DNA from 2 places in the Streptomyces sp. NPDC053474 genome. Region 2 is predicted to be linked to the other one. Evidence: predicted binding sites of a transcription regulator. Region 2 holds the regulator's gene; the other holds the start of a gene.
What was found. The regulator HspR, encoded in region 2, represses chaperone genes until heat shock. The targets are predictions, from matches to a motif close to TTGAGNNNNNNNNNCTCAA.

Region 1: the regulator HspR is predicted to act here: its motif matches at 8,607-8,625, upstream of lon (endopeptidase La).

What each region holds. Positions count from the first base shown of each region.
Region 1 is NZ_JBITXV010000007.1:48,419-58,555, forward strand. It holds gene ACIG3E_RS17925 (multifunctional oxoglutarate decarboxylase/oxoglutarate dehydrogenase thiamine pyrophosphate-binding subunit/dihydrolipoyllysine-residue succinyltransferase subunit) at 1-1,178, opposite strand, end outside; gene ACIG3E_RS17930 (HAMP domain-containing sensor histidine kinase) at 1,456-2,526, opposite strand; gene ACIG3E_RS17935 (response regulator transcription factor) at 2,694-3,434, opposite strand; gene ACIG3E_RS17940 (spermidine synthase) at 3,501-4,250, opposite strand; gene ACIG3E_RS17945 (rhomboid-like protein) at 4,763-5,680, shown strand; gene ACIG3E_RS17950 (PadR family transcriptional regulator) at 6,105-6,455, shown strand; gene ACIG3E_RS17955 (hypothetical protein) at 6,497-7,282, shown strand; gene ACIG3E_RS17960 (GNAT family N-acetyltransferase) at 7,716-8,381, opposite strand; gene lon (endopeptidase La) at 8,648-10,137, shown strand, end outside.
Region 2 is NZ_JBITXV010000002.1:260,590-270,726, forward strand. It holds gene ACIG3E_RS04735 (LuxR C-terminal-related transcriptional regulator) at 1-197, shown strand, start outside; gene ACIG3E_RS04740 (LuxR C-terminal-related transcriptional regulator) at 258-1,235, shown strand; gene ACIG3E_RS04745 (hypothetical protein) at 1,270-1,686, opposite strand; gene ACIG3E_RS04750 (LuxR C-terminal-related transcriptional regulator) at 2,189-3,217, shown strand; gene ACIG3E_RS04755 (LuxR C-terminal-related transcriptional regulator) at 3,232-4,281, shown strand; gene ACIG3E_RS04760 (hypothetical protein) at 4,498-5,004, opposite strand; gene ACIG3E_RS04765 (heat shock protein transcriptional repressor HspR) at 5,245-5,700, opposite strand; gene dnaJ (molecular chaperone DnaJ) at 5,705-6,892, opposite strand; gene grpE (nucleotide exchange factor GrpE) at 7,013-7,759, opposite strand; gene dnaK (molecular chaperone DnaK) at 7,759-9,627, opposite strand; gene ACIG3E_RS04785 ((Fe-S)-binding protein) at 9,941-10,137, shown strand, end outside.

The DNA.
Region 1 (10,137 bases), on a different contig from region 2:
AGCCAGCGGACCGGCTCGTACGGGATGCGCAGCGCCTCGAAGATCTCGTCGTAGAAGCCGCCGTCGCCGAGGAGGAGGTTCGCGACGATCCGCAGGAACTCGCCGGAGGCGGCGCCCTGGATGACCCGGTGGTCGTACGTCGAGGTCAGGGTCATGACCTTGGAGATGCCCAGCTTGTTCAGGGTGTCCTGGGAGGTGCCCTGGAACTCGGCCGGGTAGTCCATGGAGCCGACGCCCATGATGACCGACTGGCCGGGCATGAGGCGCGGCACGGAGTGGACGGTGCCGAGGCCGCCGGGGTTGGTCAGGGAGACCGTGACGCCGGTGAAGTCGTCCATGCCGAGCTTGCCGTCGCGGGCGCGCCGGACGATGTCCTCGTAGGCCTGCCAGAACTCGAAGAAGTTCAGGGTCTCGGCCTTCTTGATGCCCGCGACGACCAGCTGGCGGTCGCCGTTGGGCTTCACCAGGTCGATGGCGAGGCCGAAGTTGATGTGCTCCGGCTTGACCAGCGTCGGCTTGCCGTCCTTCTCCGCGAAGGAGTAGTTCATCGACGGCATGGCCTTGATGGCCTGCACCATCGCGTACCCGATGAGGTGCGTGAAGGAGATCTTCCCGCCGCGGGCGCGCTTGAGGTGGTTGTTGATGACGATGCGGTTGTCGAACAGCAGCTTCACCGGGACCGCGCGCACGGACGTGGCCGTGGGCACCTCCAGGGAGGCGTTCATGTTCTTCGCCACGGCGGCCGAGGGGCCGCGCAGGGTCACGTACTCGGGACCGGCGGGCGCCTCCGTCGCGGGCGCGGCCTTGGCCGCGGGCTGCGCGGCTGCGGGCTTCGCCGCGGCGGCGGGCTTGGCGGCGGGGGCCGGGGCCTTCGCGGCGGGCGCGGGCTGCGCGGCGGGCGCGGCCGGGGCCGGGGCGGGGGACGTGGTGGGCGCGGCCCCCGCGGCCGCGTCACCCGCCGGCTTGGCCGGAGCGGCCGCGACGGACGCGCCTACCCCTGGCTTGTAGTCGGCGAAGAAGTCCCACCAGGCACGGTCGACCGAATTCGGGTCCTGGAGGTACTGCTGATAGATCTCGTCGACGAGCCACTCATTGGGACCGAACGCGGCAGCAGGGTTCTTGCCCTGCGCTTCTTGGTCGGTCGAAGTGCTCGAGTTACTGGGGGACTGTGGCGACACGGCGGCAACCGCCCTCTTCCGCTTCACAAGGTGATGGACAGCGGAAATAAAGGCTACGCCTCCATCGACGCCAGGTGCAGGCCGGGCCGGTCATCCGTCGCGTAAGTCACACTGGATTGCGAGTTTCGGGGCGGTAAATGGCGGGAAACTAGCGAGGTTTGCCTACGACGCTTCCCCGCGTGGAGACCCCTTGGGCACGTCGACACGCGGTTGCGGCCCGTCCGGCGCGTGACCTGCGCGCCCGTGACTCGCTTCCACTTCGAACCTTACGTCAACTTCAGTCTTCGAGCAGGCCCGGAAGGCTCACCTGGATCCGGCAGCCGCGAGCCGATTCGGCCACCCCGATGTGACCGCCGTGAAGATCGACGGCCCAGCGGGCGATGGCGAGGCCGAGGCCGGTGCCGCCGTCGCCGCCGGGCGGTGCGCCGGCGTGCGCGCCCCGGTTGAAGCGCTCGAAGACCCGGTGCCACTCCGACTCGGGGATCCCGGGGCCCTCGTCGAGGACCTCCAGGTCCAGCGATTCCGGATAGGGGCCGCGCCGGGCGCGCACCGTGACGCGGCCGTGCGGCGGGCTGTGCTTCACGGCGTTGTCGATCAGATTGGCGACCACCTGGTGCAGACGCTCGGCGTCGGCGTGAGCCGTCAGCTCCGGAGGCGACACGTCCAGGTGCAGATGGACGTCCGTACGGGTGTGACTGCCGGAGCCGGACGGCATCCCTTTGCGCGCGGAGGCGACCATATTGGCCTCCTTCAGGACCCCCGACAGATAGGGCCACACTTCGAAGCGGCGCGCTTTGAGGGGGACGACCCCGTTGTCCAGGCGGGAGAGGTCAAGGAGGGTGTCCACGAGGCGCCCCAGGCGCTCCGTCTGCTTCAGGGCCGTGCGCATCGTCTCCGGGTCGGCGGCCGAGACCCCGTCGACGACGTTCTCCAGGACGGCCCGCAGGGCCGCGATGGGGGTGCGCAGCTCGTGCGAGACGTTGGCGACGAGCTCCTTGCGCTGCTGGTCCTGGGCCTCCAGGTCGTCGGCCATGCGGTTGATCGTCGTGGCCACGTCGCCGAGCTCGTCGCGCCGGTCGGCGCCGCGTACGCGGCGCGTGTAGTCGCCGTGCGAGACCGCGCGGGCCACCGAGTTCATCTCGTCCAGCGGCGCGGTGAGGCCGTGGGCCACGAACTGCGTGATCAGCAGGGTGGCGATCACCGAGAAGACCGTGATGAAGCGCAGCTCGGTCTCGGTCTTCATGGCCACCATCAGCAGCCCGGTGGTGATGAACACCGAGACGACGACCAGCGTCCCGAGCTTTGTCTTGATGGAGAACGGCCTGAGCCCGCCGAAGGGACCGCTCATCCCCCCACCTCCACCCCGGTCGCAGCGCCACCTCAGACCCATGCCCGGGGTGCCGCCCGCCGTACCCCGCACGGCGCCGTGCGCCGTCGTACCGCTCCCGGCGCTCCGGGGCGTCGTGCCGCTCAGGGCGCCTGGGGGCGGGCCGTCGGCGGCGCCGGGGTCCGCGGTCATGGCGTCGGGGTCTCCAGGGCGTACCCGACGCCGTGCACCGTACGGATGCGCTCCGCGCCGATCTTGCGCCGCAGCGCCTTGATGTGGCTGTCGACCGTGCGCGTGCCGGAGGCGTCCGCCCAGTCCCACACCTCGGCGAGCAGCTGCTCGCGCGAGAGCACCGCGCGCGGGGTGTTGGCCAGACATACCAGGAGGTCGAACTCCGTGGGTGTCAGATGCACGTCCTCGCTGCGCACCCGCACCCGCCGCTGCGCGTGGTCGATCTCCAGCTCGCCGAGCCGGAGGATGCCGCTGCGCGGCGTCGTCGCGGCCAGCGCGGCCCGCTCCACGCGGCGCAGCAGCACGTGGACACGTGCGGCCAGTTCGCGCATGGAGAAGGGTTTGGTCATGTAGTCGTCCGCCCCGACGCCGAGCCCGACGAGCATGTCCGTCTCGTCGTCCCGCGCCGTCAGCATCAGCACCGGTACGGGGCGCTGGGCCTGCACGCGGCGGCAGACCTCCAGGCCGTCGAAGCCCGGCAGCATGATGTCGAGGATCAGTAGATCGGGCTGCCAGGCCTGGGCGGTGTCCACCGCCGCCGGGCCGTCCGCCGCCGTTTGCACGACGAAACCCTCGGCGCGCAGACGGGCGGCGATGGCGTCCACGATCGTCGGGTCGTCCTCGACCACGAGGACCCGGCGCTGTGCTCCTGGCATCGCCGCCGTGGCGCTGTTGTGGGAGGTGTGTGTCTGCTCCATCGCCCCGCCCCTGACGTGATCGCTTGGTGTCCGGTCAGCAGAGTACGGGGCGCGGAGGCACCTCGGCTACGCAGCCCTTGTCGCGAGATGGACCACGTCCGGTACGCCCCGGGCAACGGCGATCTCTTCCGTACGTACGTGATGGAATCCGGCATTCCGCAAAGCGGAGTCGAAAGCGGGTGACGGCTGCGCGGACCACACGGCCAGGACGCCGCCGGGGTTGAGGAGGGCGTGGCAGGCGGCGAGGCCGGTGGGGGAGTAGAGGCTCTCGTTGTCCTGGGTGACGGTCCAGTCGGGTCCGTTGTCGATGTCCAGGCAGAGGGCGTCGTACGTGGCGGGGACCGTGCCGCCGGTGTTCCGGGGTGCGGCGGAACGCGGGCATTCCGGTTCGTTGACGCTTGCGAATGCGCCCCTGACATATGCGATCAGGTCGGTGTGCAGGATCTCCGTGCGCGGGTCGGCGAGCGCCTGCTCCGAGAGCTCCCCGAGGGGTCCGTCCCGATGCCAGTCGATGACGGCCTGCTCCCGCTCCACCACGGTGATGCGGCCCCAGCGGGGGTCCGCGGCCGCGTGGGCGAGCGAGAAGCCGACGCCCAGGCCGCCGATGAGGACGCTGGGCCGCGGGCGCCCGTCCAGCGCGTCGTACGCGGCGTCGACCAGGAGGCGCTCGGAGCGGCCGTCCGAGGTGTCCATGAGGAACGTGCCGTTGGCGATGATCTGGAGCAGGTCGCCGTGGCGCCGCAGCACGACTTCGCCGTAGGGGCCGTCGCGCCTGTCGAGGACCACGGGGGGATCGGGGTGGTACGGAGTGCGCATCCCCCCATCCTGCTGTCCCCGTCCCGCCGACTCCAGGGAATTCGAGCTCCCAGGAGGGTCTCGACGGGCTCATGTGGGACGCCGCGGAATGGCGTCGGGTTGCTGTGGGTTCCTATGAATCGCGTCGCACGTGGCGTCGGTCATAGACAGCGCGGGGACGATCAGTGAAGCGTGAACGTGATCGATTCGTGATGTAGTGAACGTGATCGATTTGTGATGCAGTCGCGTAGGAAGTTCCTAGTGAAGTTCCGTGACGGAGGGAGCGCCTCAGCGTGAACCGGACCATTTCTGGCATGGGCGCCTCTGTGGGTACTGGCGAGGGTGCTTCTACGGGGTCTACGGGGCCTACGGAGTCCACGAGGTCTGGCGGGGGAGCCGGTGCGGCTTCTGGTCGGGGCTCCAGGGCTTCCGGCCCGGGCGGGCCCGAGGCGGCCGACAGCGGAGACGTGCTGGGCGGGGCGTCCGACGGGGACCTGCTGGACGGGATACCCCGCGAGGGCGTGCTGGACGCGATGCCGCGGCAGCGGCGGGTGGTCGCGGCCGGGGCGCTCGCGGGGGCGGTGGGCGGTCTTGAGGGGGTGGCTTCCGGGGGCGGGGCCGGGGCTGGGGCCGCGGTCGGTCCTGGTGCCGATTCCGCTTCCGGTTCCGGATGGGGTTCCGGTTCGCTCGGGGCGGGTTCTGCTGCGGTCGGTCTGGCCGAGGCCGGTCTGGCTGTGGCCGGGGGCGGGCCGGGCTCCGGCCCTGTCGCTTCGGTGACCGCGCCTGCCGCGCCTGTCTCCCTCGGCGCCGCCGCGCTGGCCGGGATCCGTGGACTGCGGCCCTGGCGGCTGCTGCCGACTCCCACGGGCACGCCCTTCACGTTCTGCTACGCGGTGGTCCTCCTGGTCACCTCGGTGGTCGCCGAGCACGCCGACCCGTCGGTGATCTCCTCGATGCACCAGGGGTCGAGCACGGATGTCGCCCATTTGGCGGACCGGCCCGTGTTCGTCCTCGTCGCCAGCGCGCTGTGGATCGCGGGCGGCATCGCGTCGCCGTACGCCATCGGGTTCCTGTTCGTCCTCACCGCGCTCGAACGGCGCGTGGGCGCGTTGCGCGCCGCCGCCGTCTTCGTGCTCGGGCACGTCGTCGCGACGCTGGCCACGGAGATCCCGGTGGGGCTCTCCGTCCTCGTCGGCCACCTCCCCGGCACGTCGCTGCACCGGCTCGACTACGGCATCAGCTTCGGCGTCGCCGCGAGCGTCGGCGCCCTCGCGGGCGTCCTCGCGCCGTGGCTGCGCTGGGCGGTCCTGGCGGGCTTCGGCTGGATGCTCGTCGAGGACCTCATCGCGTTCACTGACCCGATGACGAACTGGGGTCATCTGCTCGCCCTCACGGTGGGCGTGGCGACGTGGCCGCTGCTGCGGGGCGATGTGGGGCGGGCTGCGGCTTAGGGGTTTGCCGGGGCTTGGGGCCCTGGGGCGTGGCCGGATGTCTGGAGTCTTGTGCCCGGTGCCCGGTGCCCGGTGCCTGGGCGGGGCTGGCGGTGGGGGTTCGGGCCCGGCGGAAGCGTAGGCGCTGACGCTGGGCTGGGCTCGTGTGCTGGTCTTGGTTCCGGCGGCGCGCTCGTCTGTGGTGGCGCGCTTGGCTCTGGCGGCGCGTCCGTCTCTGGTGGCGCGCTTGGCTCTGGCGGCGGCCTTGGGCTGGGTGCGGCTGGGCTTGAGCCGGGGCTGCGCTGCTGGCTGGCCGGTGGCTTCGGCGGTGGGGGCCTCGGCTGCCGTGGGCCTGGCCGTGGTTCCTGGAATCTGTGAGGGCGTCAGAATTCAATGCTCGCGAGACTCTTGCGGCGCAAGGCAATGCGCGACTATCTTGTACCGCATGACAAAGGAGCTGTCCGCGTCGCACGACCAGCGCCGTAGCCAGCTGCTGCGCGGGGTGCTCGATCTGTGCCTGCTCGCGCTCATCGCGGAGCGGCCTCGGTATGGCTATGAGTTCGTGGAAGCCCTGACCGAGAGCGGCCTCGACCTGGTGAGCGAGGGGAGCATCTATCCCCTGCTCGCGCGCATGGAGCGGGCTGGCCTGGTCGACTCCTATCGCGCCCCGTCCGCGGCGGGCGGGGCGCCGCGCAAGTACTACCGCCTCACGGAGGCGGGCGCGGCCGAGCTGACCAGCGGCCGCACCACCTGGACCGCCTTCACGGGCGCGGTCTCCAGCACCTTGGGGACGTGACCAGGACGCACGACACAGCACGCAACGGGGGGACGAAGGCCATGACGTACGAAACGAAGAACGAAGCGGTGGCTGGCGCAGCGGCGGCCAACGCCACGGTGACCGATGCAACCACGATCGACGACGCGGCCACCGGCGGCACGCCCACCGGCGAGGCGACGATCCGCGAGGCGACGGCCCGCCAAGCGAAGGGCGGAGGGGCACCTCCACCGGGCGGTCGCGCATCGGATGGCGACCCGCTGGACGAGACCGTGCGCGACACCGGCCTCACCCGCGAGCGCGTCCTAGCGATCTGCCGGAGCAACTGGGAGTACCGCGGAATCGACGACGCCTCCCTGCGCGACATGCTCGGCGAGCTCTCCCACCACCTGGAGGAGGCCGCCGCCGCGGGCCGTACCCCACAGGACGTGGTGGGGCCCGACGTGAAGGCGTTCGCCGCCTCTTGGGCTCGCGCGCACACGCCCCTGCCGCTGCGCGTCCTGCGCATGGGCGCCCTGATCCCCTTCGTCGTCGGCTCCCTGCTGCTGCTCACCCACCTCATCGACCGGACCCTGACCCTGTCGATAGAAGCGCCCCGGATCGCCTTCTATGGAGCGCTGGCAGCAGGCACCGTCACCTGGGAAATGCGGCGAGGGAACCTCGGCTTCAGAGGCTGGACCCTCATCGGCCTGGCCGCGTTGCCCGTAGCGGCGCTCACCGGCTGGCTCATAGGTGACGACCCGCTCTTCCATCTGCCGCTATGGGGCACGCTGCTGTTCCTCCTGCCCGGCCTGCCGTACGCCGTCAAGGACATGCGCGCGAGAAAGGGCGAGCCTTCGGAGGGCTGAGGGGACCGACGCCGCCGAGGGGACGGACTGGCGGGCGGCGGACCGGCGGGCGGCCGGGGCGGGGCACCGGCCGACAGGTCGGGCCGCCAGCTGCTGTCGGGATGGCCAACGCCCGTGACGGCCAGCGCCTGCGACGGCCGACGGCAGCCGACGAGTCGGGCGACAGCCGCCCCATCGGCAGGCAGCGACCCGCGAGGCAGGCAAGGCGATCACCGAGGTGAGGTGCCGGGCGGCTGAGTCGAGGCCCTATGCGGTGGGCTGGTGAGGTGCCGGGCGGCTGAGCCGAGCCCGCCACGCCAGGCGACCCCGACAGCCAACGCCCGCCCGGCCCGTCACCAGCCCACCACACCCATCACCAGCCCACCGCGCCCAGCCAACGCCTCACCGCTCCCAGCCAGCGGCCTACCGCACCCAGTCACCGCCCCACCGCCACTCAAGACTCGTCCGACCCCTTGCGGCGGGCGCTCGTCAGCGAAGCCACCACCCGCCAGCCGAGCGTCTCGTACAGGGCGCGTCCCTCCACGGTCCCGGCCAGGACGCCGACCTCGCAGCCCTGCTCGGCCGCGGCGGCCTGAAGCGTGCGCATGACCAGGCTGCCCAGGCCGCGGCGGCGGTGCTCCGGCGAGGTCTCGATCTGGTCCGCGACCGCCGTGCGGCCCGTCGGCGCCATCTGGCCGCGCGCCGCCCAAGAGCCATCAGCCGCGGTCACCATCGTCCGAACGACACCGCCCCGCGTCCACGTGCGCAGCCGGTAACCCTCCGGTGCCACCAGACGATCCGGGGCCACCGGGGACAGGGCCACCGTCATCAGATAGCCCTCCTCCGGATCGACCCACCACTCCGGGCCGAGCCACTGCGCCACCCGCGACGGCTCGGCGAAGACCTTCAGCCAGATGTCCGCACCGGACACCGACGCCGCGACCTTGCGCACGTCGGCCTCCTGTACACCGCCCTGCGGCGCACCGAAGACGTGCCGGGACGGATGCTTGGCCAGGCCGACGTCGATCGTGTAGCCCCACGGCTCCACCGCCGGGGGAGCGGCGCCACGGGAGGCGACCCAGCCGTCGACCCAAGCGCGCACCGCCTCGTCCGCTCCCATGACCTCCAAGGCCCCCATGGCCCCCGCGGCCGCCGTAGCCCCCGTCGCTTCCATCCGTACGTCTCCCAACGTCGACCGGCCATGTAATGGACAGTCAAGAGGTGCAGTCATAACGAGTAATGGTTGAACTAGCTAGGTGAAAGTTACTGAGTCGCGTCTCTGTGGTGGCAGAGGTGATCGCTCACAGCGAACAAACCCCTGGGAACAATCAGGGGCTCACAAGCATTGAGTCGGTATAGCTCAACTTGAATGCCGAAGGGGAGATCATGGCTGCTGAGTCCACGGCTAACACCTCGCTCGCTCTGCCCGTGCTGCCGCTCGACGACGAGGTCGTGCTGCCCGGCATGGTGGTGCCGTTCGACCTGTCCGACGCCGACGTACGAGCCGCGGTGGAGGCCGCACAGGCCGCCGCGAGGTCCAGTGGGAGTAGCAGCAAGCCGAAGGTGCTGCTTGTTCCGCGCATCGACGGGACGTACGCGGGCACCGGTGTGCTCGGCACCGTCGAGCAGGTGGGCCGGCTGTCGGACGGTGACCCCGGTGCGCTGATCCGCGGGCGGGCCCGGGTGCGCATCGGCGCGGGCACCACCGGCCCCGGCGCCGCGCTGTGGGTGGAGGGTACGCAGGTCGAGGAGACCGTGCCGGACCCGCTGCCCGGGGTGACGGCCGAGCTGGTCAAGGAGTACAAGGCCCTGGCCACGAGCTGGTTGAAGAAGCGCGGGGCCTGGCAGGTCGTCGACCGCGTGCAGCAGATCGAGGACGTCGCGGCGCTCGCGGACAACTCCGGTTACTCGCCGTTCCTCACCACCGAGCAGAAGGTCAAGCTCCTGGAGACCGAGGACCCGACGGTCCGTCTGAAGCTCGCCACCGAGCAGCTGCGCGAGCACCTGGCCGAGCAGGACGTCGCCGAGTCGATCGCCAAGGACGTCCAGGAGGGCGTGGACAAGCAGCAGCGCGAGTTCCTGCTGAGGCGTCAGCTGGAGGCGGTGCGCAAGGAGCTGCGCGAGCTGAACGGCCAGGAGGGCGAGGAGGAGTCCGACGACTACCGCGCCCGGGTCGAGGCCGCCGACCTGCCCGAGCACGTGCGGGAAGCGGCCCTGAAAGAGGTCGAGAAGCTGGAGCGCACGAGCGACCAGTCTCCCGAGGGCTCCTGGATCCGCACCTGGCTGGACACGGTCCTGGAGCTGCCGTGGACCGAGCGGACCGAGGACGCGTACGACATCAAGGGCGCGCAGCAGGTCCTGGACGCCGAGCACGCGGGTCTGGAGGACGTGAAGGAGCGGATCACCGAGTACCTGGCGGTGCGCAAGCGGCGCACGGACCGCGGCATGGGCGTGATCGGCGGGCGGCGCGGCGGCGCGGTGCTCGCGCTGGTCGGGCCGCCCGGCGTCGGCAAGACCTCGCTCGGGGAGTCGGTGGCGCACGCCATGGGGCGCAAGTTCGTGCGGGTCGCGCTCGGTGGTGTGCGGGACGAGGCGGAGATCCGCGGCCACCGGCGCACCTATGTGGGCGCCCTGCCGGGGCGGATCGTGCGGGCCATCAAGGAGGCCGGTTCGATGAACCCGGTGGTGCTCCTCGACGAGATCGACAAGGTGGGCTCGGACTTCCGGGGCGACCCGGCGGCCGCGCTCCTCGAAGTGCTCGACCCGGCGCAGAACCACACCTTCCGTGACCACTACCTGGAAGTGGAGCTGGACCTGAGCGACGTGGTCTTCCTGGCCACGGCCAATGTCCTGGAGGCCATCCCCGAGGCCCTGCT
Region 2 (10,137 bases):
TCACGACCCGCCAGCGGGCCATCGCCGAGCTCCTCATCGAGGGCCTCACGGACACCGAGATAGCCGAGCGGCTCGGCATGAACGTGCGTACCGCACGCGAACACATCGCGAAGCTCGCCGCGATCCTCGGCAGCAACAGCCGCGCACAACTCGGATATCTCATTGGCCAGTCAGGAATCCTGAACCAGAATCACTAGCTGCTGAGCGTGGGAGCCGGCGGGGACCGGCGCCGGCGAGCCGTGAGGAGGGGCAGCGACGTGGCGAGGGATCACAGTCCGCACGGCGCCGGGGAGCTGTGCGGAGTGGGCAGGGCCACGTACGTCCGCGCCCTCCAGGACGGCGGCGTCCCGGCCGCCGACGCCGACCGGGCCCCCTGCGTCGTCGACCTCGGGCTGCTCAGGACCGACCCCCGCGACGCCGCCCGGCTGCTTCCCGTCGCCCCGTCCGTCGCGCTGCCCCGGCTCCTGCACGCCCTCGACGCCGGCGTCACCGACGAGCGCGCCCGGCAGCGGCGGCTCGCCGAGGCCTTCGCCCCGCTGATGACCCTCGGGGAGGGGCAGTTCACGGGGGCCCGCTCGCCGGGCGCCACCGTCCTCAAGGGCCTGTCCCGCATCAACGAGGCCATCGACCACGCCGCCGCCGGTGCCAGCCGGGAGGCCCTCGCCATCCAGCCCGGCGGCAGGCGGGTCCAGGAGACCCTGGAGCAGGCGGTGCCGCGCGCGGACGGCCTCCTCTCCCGCGGTGGCCGGATGCGCTCGCTCTACCCGCACACCGGCCTGCACGCCTGCCCCGTGTACGCCTACTTCCAGCGGCTCGACGGCGACGTGGAGGCCCGCACCCTGACGGAACCGCCCGGGCGGCTGCTCGTGTTCGACCGCTCCGTCGCCTTCATCCCGGCGGGCGAGAGCCGGGACGTGGCCCTGCGGATACACCAGCCCGCCGTCATCTCCTACCTGGTGACCACCTTCAAGCTGCTGTGGCAGCTCGCCACGCCCATGTGGCCGGACGCCGCCCCCGAGCCGCCCCGGCAGGGCATCACCCCCCGCCAGCTCGCCATCGCCGAGCTGCTCACCGAGGGCCTCACCGACACCGAGATCGCCGCCCGGCTCGGGATGAACGTACGGACGGCCCGGGTGCACATCGCCAAGCTGTCGGCCGTCCTGCACAGCCAGAGCCGGGCCCAGCTCGGCTATCTCATCGGGCAGTCGGGCATCCTCGGCGAGGGCCGGGCCTAGGGGCCGCCCGAGGGGCCCGGCCGACCGGCCCGGCCTAGATGGCCCGCTGGAGCGGCAGGCCGACCGCGCGCAGGGCCTCGCGCACCACGCGCTCCCCGTCCAGGCTGTCGGCGCCCAGGTCGAGCACCGCCGACTGCTCCCACCGCACCGAGGAGGGGCGCCCCATGCTCACCCGCCACACCACGGCGGGCGCGGCGCCCTCGCCCCGGGTGTCCAGGGCGATGTTCAGGACCCGCACCACGGAGACCTTCGCCACCACCTGGAGCGGGAAGTCACCGGCGAGCAGCTGGCGGTCGACGACCCAGGTCACCGGGTAGCCACGGCCGTTGAGGTCGTCGGCGATCACGTGCATGGCGGCCGCGTGGCGGTCGGGCGTGCGGGACGCGGCGGCGCGCCCCGGCGTCGCGTCCCGGCCCGAGGGCTCGGCGGGGCGCACCCCGGCTGCCTCCATGTCGCCATCACCTCACCGTTCAGGGGCCGTTGGCGTTCGGGTCCGGTCGGCCACGAAGAGCGGGACCACGTGGCGCGCTCCCCGCGAGCTCACGGGTTCCGACAGGAGCACCGTGACGGTCACAGCTCCGCGAACCGGTCGTCCTACGCGACGAGGTCCCCCTGGGCGCTCACGTCGCGCGGGGAAATCCCCGCGGCCCGGTCTCCTCCCCTCCTGCCCCCCTTTCTCCGCGCGCGGGCACTCGGCTCCACGGGCGCGTTCTCTGCACCATAAGCCCAAGGGCGGCACCGACCAATGGAGCCGCCCGCGCGTCCGGTGCGCCGCGAGGCCCGGTCCCCGGCGCCGGTGGTGTCCGTGCCGCGCGGTGGCACGCGAGCGGGACGGACAGGCCGGGGGACGCCCCGCCACAGGCTTGCCGCCGCCCCGCCATTGAAGGCGGTTGCCGCGTTGGCGACAATGGCCCCTCACGTGCCGTACCGGCGGGAGGAGCAAGGGGAGCGCCGTGCCGGACGGAGCGATGCGCGAGACGGACACGGGCCCTTGGGCCCACCCGCCGCACGGCCCCGACGACCTCTGCGAGCAGGGACGGGCCCTGTACGCCCGGGCCCTGCACGACGGCCGCGTCCCCGCCGACGCGGCCCACGCCGACTGTCTGCGCCCCTTCGGCCTGCTGCGCGCGGACCCGGCGGGCGACCCGGCGTGGCTGGTGCCCGCCGCGCCCGTCGTGGCCCTGCCCCGGCTCCTTGAGGACATCGAGCAGCGCGTGGCACGGCACCGCGCCCGGGCCGCCCGGCTCGCGGCCGCCTTCGAGCCGCTCATCCTGGCCGAGCCGGTTCCCGACCCGGACTCGGCGGCGGCGCACCTCACCGTCCTCCAGGGCGTACCGAGGATCAGGACGGCCGTGCGGCAGGCCCTCGCCGACGCCCGCGAGGAGCTGCTCGCGGTCCAGCCCAGCGGCCCGCGACCGCGCCTGCTGCCCCACGACGAGCCGTGGCGCATGGCCGAGTTCGTCGCGCGCGGCGGGCAGCTGCGCACCCTCGCCCGGCCGCCGCGCGGCGGCGCGCCGCCGCGGACGCATCCGCTGGGGCCCGCCGTCGACGGCGAGGCCCGCACGCTCGACGAACTCCCGCCCTGTCTCATCCTCCTCGACCGGCGCGTCGCGTTCATCCCGGCGGACCCCGGCGGCGAGATCTCCTTCGAAGTGCGCTCGCCCGCACTCATCTCGTACGTCGCGAGCGCCTTCGACATTCTCTGGCGGCTCGCGCGGCCGCTGTACCGGGAAGACGCCCCGCCGCTGCCCGACAAGGCGATCTCACCGGTGCAGCTGGAGATCGCACGCCTTCTCACCGAAGGCCTCACCGACACGGAAATCGCCACGCGCACGGATCTGAACGTCCGTACCGTACGCGTCCACATCGCCAAGGTGGCGCAGGTGCTCGGCAGTACGAGCCGGGCCCAACTCGGCTTCCTCATCAGCCAGTCCGGAATACTCGAACGCCATGCCTCACGGCGTTTCTCCCCCGGCCGGTGAGCGGGAGGACCGGCATGCCCCCGAGGGACGAGCGCCACCGCCCGCACGGGGCCGACACGTGGTGCGCCGCGGGGGCCGCGCTCTACGCCCGGGCCCTGCGCGAGCGCCGCGTACCCGCGCGGGACGCGGAACACGCGCCCTGCCTCGTCGACTTCGGCCTCCTGCACCCCGACCTCGACGACATGGCGTGGCTGCTGCCCAGCGCCCCCTCGCGCGCCCTGCTGCGGCTGCTGCGCGGCATCGAGGAGGACGTGGCGCACGAACGGCGCCGCGAGGCCGAGCTGACCGCCGCGTTCGAGCCGCTGCTCGCCCTCGCGCGCCCGGCGGCGGAGCAGACGGCCGCACCTTCCCCACCGGCCGCTGGCCCGCCCGCGATCACCCTGCTCAGGGGCCTGCCCCGGATCACCGACGCCGTCTGCCGGGCCGCGGACGCCTGCGCCAACGAGGCCCTGACCGTGCAGCCCGGCGGCTTCCACCGCGTCTGGGACCTGGGCGCGGCGCCGCCGCGCGAACAGCCGCTGCTGTCCCGCGGCTGCCGGCTGCGCACCCTGTACCAGCACACGGCCCGGCACGCCTTCCCCGTGCTCGCCCGCTTCGAGGAGCTGGCGGGCGACGTGGAGGTCCGCACGCTGAGCGAGGTCACGGCCCAGCTCGTCGTCTTCGACCGCGCCGTCGCCTTCGTCCCCGCCGACCGGGACCGCGCCCTGGCCCTGGAGATCCGCGTGCCCGCCCTGGCCGGTTATCTGGCCGCGCTCTTCGACCGCCTGTGGCGCCTGGCGACGCCCCTGTTCCCGCACCCGGCGCCGCAGCCCGCGCGGGGCGGCATAACCGCCCGCCAGCGCGCCATCGCCGAACTGCTCACCGAGGGCCTCACCGACGCGGGCATCGCCGAGCGCCTCGGCATGAACGTCCGTACCGTACGCGTCCACATCGCCAAGCTGGCCCAGGTCCTCGGCAGCACGGGCCGCACCCAACTCGGCTACCGCATCGGCCAGTCGGGCCTCCTCGGCCCCACAGGCCCGGGCGGCCCTCGCGGATCCCGCGGCCCCGGCCGTACCCGCTGAGGCACGAACGTCCGCAATTGCGGCTACTTGCCCCCGCCCCCGCCCCTTGCACCGCAACAAGTTGACGGTAGCGGAGCGTGGGCGCGGCACTGCATGGTGAGGACCGCAGCGGCTCTGTTGTGGTCTCCCCCCGCGGGGTCGCGCTTCCCTGAGGCGCTCCGGCCCGCCGCGTTCCGTGGCGGGCCGGGGCAGCCACGCGCCCCGCGGAGCGGGCGCCTACGCCTGACCCGCCCACTCCCGCAGCAGGCGCTCGCGCAGCTCGCGGCGCGGCGTGCCGCCCTCGTGCGAGCGCCCCCACTCGGCCATCGCCGACAGCGTGGTCAGCAGCGTGGCGGCCCCCTCCGTGAGCCGGGCGAGCAGGGCGCGGGACAGGTCGTACTCCTTCTGGGAGTAGCCGTACGCCGCCGCCACGTACGCGGTCAGCTCGACCTCCTGGTCGGCGGTCTCCACGCACACGGTCATCGAGGGCGCGTCCTCACCGCCGCCGAGCCCGACCGTGAGCGCCATGTCCACCACCATCCCGACCTGCCGCTTCAGCGACTTCACCGGGACGTCCTCGATGCTCAGCGCCCGTACGTCGTCCCAGAGCCACAGGCCGGACTGCTGGTGCCCGAGCCCGGCCACCCCCTCGGGTGTCAGCCGGACCCCGGGAGCGAGCCCGGACGGCTTCGAGCCCACGTACACATCGCCCTCGGCGATCCAGAACAGCCCGACCATGGCCATGGAGAATCCAGCTTTCCCGCGGAAGAAACACGACAGCCTGCCAACTATAGGAGTGCGGCGTGCCGTCCAGCGTTCCCCTGCGACTCCTCGCCGGAGCGCCCCGTCCCCCACGGACCAGCGGTTTCTCTCCCCCCACCACGTGCGCACCTCCCGTCACTCCGGGCACGACGAAGGCCGGGCGCCCGCCCCCGAGTCGTTCGGGTACGGGCGCCCGGCCTTCGCGTGCCGGACCGCGGCGGGCTACTGCTCCGGCGACCTCTTCGGTCGCCACACCACGAGCGCGCTCGCCTGCTGCACGTCCTGGTACGGCACCAGGTCGCGGCGGTAGGAGGCGTGGACCTGGGCCTCGCGCTGCTGCATCGCGGCGGCCGCGCCCTCGACGGCCGCCGACAGCTCGGCGACCCGGGACTGGAGCGCGGCGACCTGGTTCTCCAGCTCGATGATGCGCTTGATGCCCGCGAGGTTGATGCCCTCCTCCTGGGAGAGCTGCTGGACGGTGCGGAGCAGCTCGATGTCCCGGGCGGAGTACCGCCGGCCCCGGCCCGCGGTGCGGTCGGGCGAGACCAGGCCCAGGCGGTCGTACTGCCGCAGGGTCTGGGGGTGGAGACCGGAGAGCTGGGCCGCCACCGAGATGACGTACACCGGGGTCTCGTCCGTCAGCTGATACGGGTTGCGTCGGCGGCCGTCCCGCTCCATGAGGTCACGCTCCCTTCGCGGCCTTGAACAGTTCTGCCCGCGGATCGAGATCCGCAGTCGCCTTGCGGTACTCCTCCAGGGCTTCCTTCGCCTCGGGGGACAGCGTCGTCGGTACGGACACCTCCACCGTGACGAGCAGGTCGCCGGGCGTGCCGTCCTTGCGGGCGGGGCCCTTGCCGCGCACCCGCATCGTGCGCCCGTTCGGCGTGCCCGGGGGCAGCTTCAGGGTGACGGGCACGCCGCCGAGCGTGGGCACCCGCACCTCGCCGCCGAGCGCGGCCTCGGAGAGGGTCACCGGGACCGTCACCGTGAGGTTCTCGCCCCTGCGGCCGAAGACCGGGTGGGCGTCCACATGGACGACCACGTACAGATCGCCCGCGGGGCCGCCGCGCTCACCGGGAGCGCCCTTGCCGCGCAGGCGGATCCGCTGGCCGTCGCTGACGCCCGCCGGGATGCGCACCTGCATCGTCCGCGACGACTTCGCGCGGCCGCTGCCGTGGCACACCTCGCAGGGCGTCTCGGCGATCAGGCCGCGGCCCTTGCAGTCCACGCAGGGGTCGGTGAGGGAGAACCCGCCACCGCCGCCCCGGGAGACCTGGCCCGTGCCCACACAGGTGGGGCACACGCGCGGCGTGCCGTTCTTGTCGCCGGTGCCCGAGCACGCCTTGCAGGCGGCCTGCGAGGACATGCGCAGCGGAACCGTCGCGCCCTCCACCGCCTCCGTGAAGCTCAGCGTGACCTCGGACTCGATGTCCTGGCCGCGGCGCGGCTGCGTACGCGTCCCCGTGCCCGCGCCGCCGCGGTTGAACAGGCCCCCGAAGACGTCACCTAGGCCGCCGCCGAAGCCGCCGGCGCCCGCTCCACCGCCGCCCGGGGCGCCGCCTCCGAAGAGGTCGCCCAGGTCGAAGTTGAACGTGCCGCCGCCCGCTCCGGGGCCTGGCCTGAATCCGCCGTTGCCGAAGAGCGCGCGGGCCTCGTCGTACTCCTTGCGCTTCTTCGGGTCGCCGAGGACGTCGTTCGCCTCGGAGATCTCCTTGAAGCGCTCCTCGGCCTTCGCGTTGCCCTTGTTGGCGTCCGGGTGGTTCTCGCGGGCGAGCTTCCGGTACGCCTTCTTGATCTCGGCTTCGGTGGCGTCCTTGGGGACGCCGAGGACCTTGTAGAAGTCCTTCTCGATGAAGTCCTTGGTGCTCATCCCCGACGTCCCTCCTTCCTCGTCGTCAGGTCGACGCCGACGCCGACCGCGACGCCGGGTCCGCGACCATCATGGTCGCCGGGGGCCCGGCCGCGGCCGACGTCGCCGTCCGTGTCAACGTCAGCCCTTGTCCGGGCCACCGTTCTCCTTGTTCTCGGCCTTGTCGGCCTGGTCGGCGGGCTGGCCCGCGTCCTTGGCCTCGGCCTGGTCCGCGGCGGCGGGCGTCTCGACCTCGCCGTCGGCGCCGTCGGCCGCGTCCGGCTTCACCGTCTGCGCGCCGGGCTGCGGCTCCGCCACCGCCACGCGGGCGGGACGGATGACGCGCTCGCCGATGCGATACCCCGGCTGGAGGATCGCGACGCACGTCGTCTCCGTGACGTCCGGTGCGTAGCTGTGCATCAGGGCCTCGTGGATCGTCGGGTCGAAGGGCTCGCCCTCCTTGCCGAACTGCTGGAGGCCCATCTTGGCGACGACGGTCTCCAGCGATTCGGCCACCGACTTGAAGCCGCCGACCAGCTCGCCGTGGTCCCGCGCGCGGCCGACGTCGTCGAGGGTCGGGAGCAGCTCGGTGAGGAGGTTCGCCGAGGCGATCTCCTTCACCGTCACCTTGTCCCGCTCCACGCGGCGGCGGTAGTTCTGGTACTCGGCCTGGAGCCGCTGGAGGTCCGCGGTGCGCTCGCTGAGCGCCGAGCGGGCCTGGTCCAGCTGGGCCGTCAGTCCTGCTTCTCGCATTGCGTCCCCGGCCGGGGCCGCCGGGCCCTCCTCGCTGGAGGGCTCGGCGGCCTGCGGCGCCGCTTCGTCAGGGGTGGCGCCGGAGGGGACGTCGGGCCGCTCGGCGTCGCCGAAGCCCGGGGTCTCCTCCGTCATCAGGCAGCGCCGCCCTTCGCGTCACCGGGCTTCTCGTCGTCGACGATCTCGGCGTCCACGACGTCGTCTTCCTTGGACATGTTCGGCGCCTCGGCGCCCGGGGCGGCACCTTCGGCACCGGGGGCGCCCGCCGCCTGGGCGTCGGCGTACATGGCCTGGCCCAGCTTCTGGGAGACGGCGGCGACCTTCTCCGTGGCGGTGCGGATCTCCGCGGTGTCCTCGCCCTTGAGCTTCTCCTTCAGCTCGGCGACGGCCGTCTCGACCTCGGTCTTGACGTCACCGGGGACCTTGTCCTCGTTGTCCTTGAGGAACTTCTCCGTCTGGTAGACGAGCTGCTCGCCCTGGTTGCGCGACTCGGCGGCCTCGCGGCGTGCGTGGTCCTCGTCCGCGTACTTCTCGGCCTCTTCGCGCATGCGGTTGACCTCGTCCTTCGGCAGCGAGGAGCCACCGGTGACGGTCATCTTCTGCTCCTTGCCCGTGCCGAGGTCCTTCGCGGTCACGTGCATGATCCCGTTGGCGTCGATGTCGAAGGAGACCTCGATCTGCGGGACGCCGCGCGGGGCCGGGGGCAGGCCGGTCAGCTCGAACATGCCGAGCTTCTTGTTGTACGCCGCGATCTCGCGCTCGCCCTGGTAGACCTGGATCTGCACGGACGGCTGGTTGTCCTCGGCCGTCGTGAAGATCTCGGAGCGCTTCGTCGGAATCGTGGTGTTCCGCTCGATGAGCTTGGTCATGATGCCGCCCTTGGTCTCGATGCCAAGCGACAGCGGGGTCACGTCGAGGAGCAGGACGTCCTTGACCTCGCCCTTGAGGACACCGGCCTGGAGGGCGGCGCCGATGGCGACGACCTCGTCCGGGTTCACGCCCTTGTTGGCCTCGTTGCCGCCGGTCAGCTCCTTGACGAGCTCGGCGACGGCGGGCATGCGGGTGGAGCCGCCGACGAGGACGACGTGGTCGATCTCGGAGAGCTGGATGCCCGCGTCCTTGATGACGTTGTGGAACGGCGTCTTGCAGCGCTCCAGGAGGTCGGACGTGAGCTGCTGGAACTGGGCGCGCGTGAGCTTCTCGTCCAGGTGCAGCGGGCCCTCGGCGGAGGCCGTGATGTAGGGCAGGTTGATCGTCGTCTCGGTCGAGGACGAGAGCTCGATCTTCGCCTTCTCGGCGGCCTCGCGCAGGCGCTGGAGCGCCATCTTGTCCTTGGACAGGTCGACGCCGTGGCCGTTGGCGAACTGCTTGACCAGGTAGTCGACGACGCGCTGGTCCCAGTCGTCACCACCGAGGTGGTTGTCGCCGTTGGTGGCCTTCACCTCGACGACGCCGTCGCCGATCTCGAGCAGCGAGACGTCGAAGGTGCCGCCACCGAGGTCGAAGACGAGAATGGTCTGGTCGTCCTTGTCGAGGCCGTAGGCCAGGGCGGCGGCAGTCGGCTCGTTGACAATGCGCAGGACGTTCAGACCCGCGATCTCACCGGCCTCCTTCGTCGCCTGACGCTCGGAGTCGTTGAAGTACGCGGGCACGGTGATGACCGCGTCCGTGACCTTCTCGCCCAGGTACGCCTCGGCGTCGCGCTTCAGCTTCTGCAGGATGAAGGCGCTGATCTGCTGCGGGTTGAAGTTCTTGTCGTCGATGTCGACCTTCCAGTCCGTGCCCATGTGGCGCTTCACGGAGCGGATGGTCCTGTCGACGTTGGTGACTGCCTGGCGCTTGGCGACCTCGCCCACCAGGACCTCACCGTTCTTGGCGAAGGCGACGACGGACGGCGTGGTCCTGGCGCCTTCGGCGTTGGTGATGACGGTGGGCTCGCCGCCTTCGAGAACGCTGACGACGGAGTTAGTCGTGCCCAGGTCGATGCCGACCGCACGTGCCATTTCAATGCCTCCAGATACCTACTTGAGTGGAACTGACTCAAGGATGCCCCACAGGTTGCCCCGAGTCAACAGAGCTGAGTCGACAGGACTCAACTCTTATCCCACCCTTACGCGCAACCCAGGGATCACGGGGAGAGACGGCGCCCGCCCCGGAAGGGTTGAGCGGCGCCGAGCGGGGGCGGAAAGGGAAGCCTGAGCGACACAGATCACCGCCTGCCTGGCTGCGCGGCCGCACCGTATGTGGGTAGTCTCAGACGGACTGCATAAGTTACTGCTTAGTAATAGACGCCTCGCAGGCCTGAGGAGCCCCGAAATGCAACTCGCCGCGATCATCGTGTCGCTGGTCCTAATCGCGGTCGGCGTCGCGCTGTTCGGCCGTGCCATCCTGCAGATCTACCAGTTCGTGCGGCTCGGCCAGGCCGTGCCCGCAGGCACCCGGACCGACGCGCCCGCCGAGCGCACCCTCACCGTGGTCAAGGAGTTCCTCGGCCACACCCGGATGAACCGGTG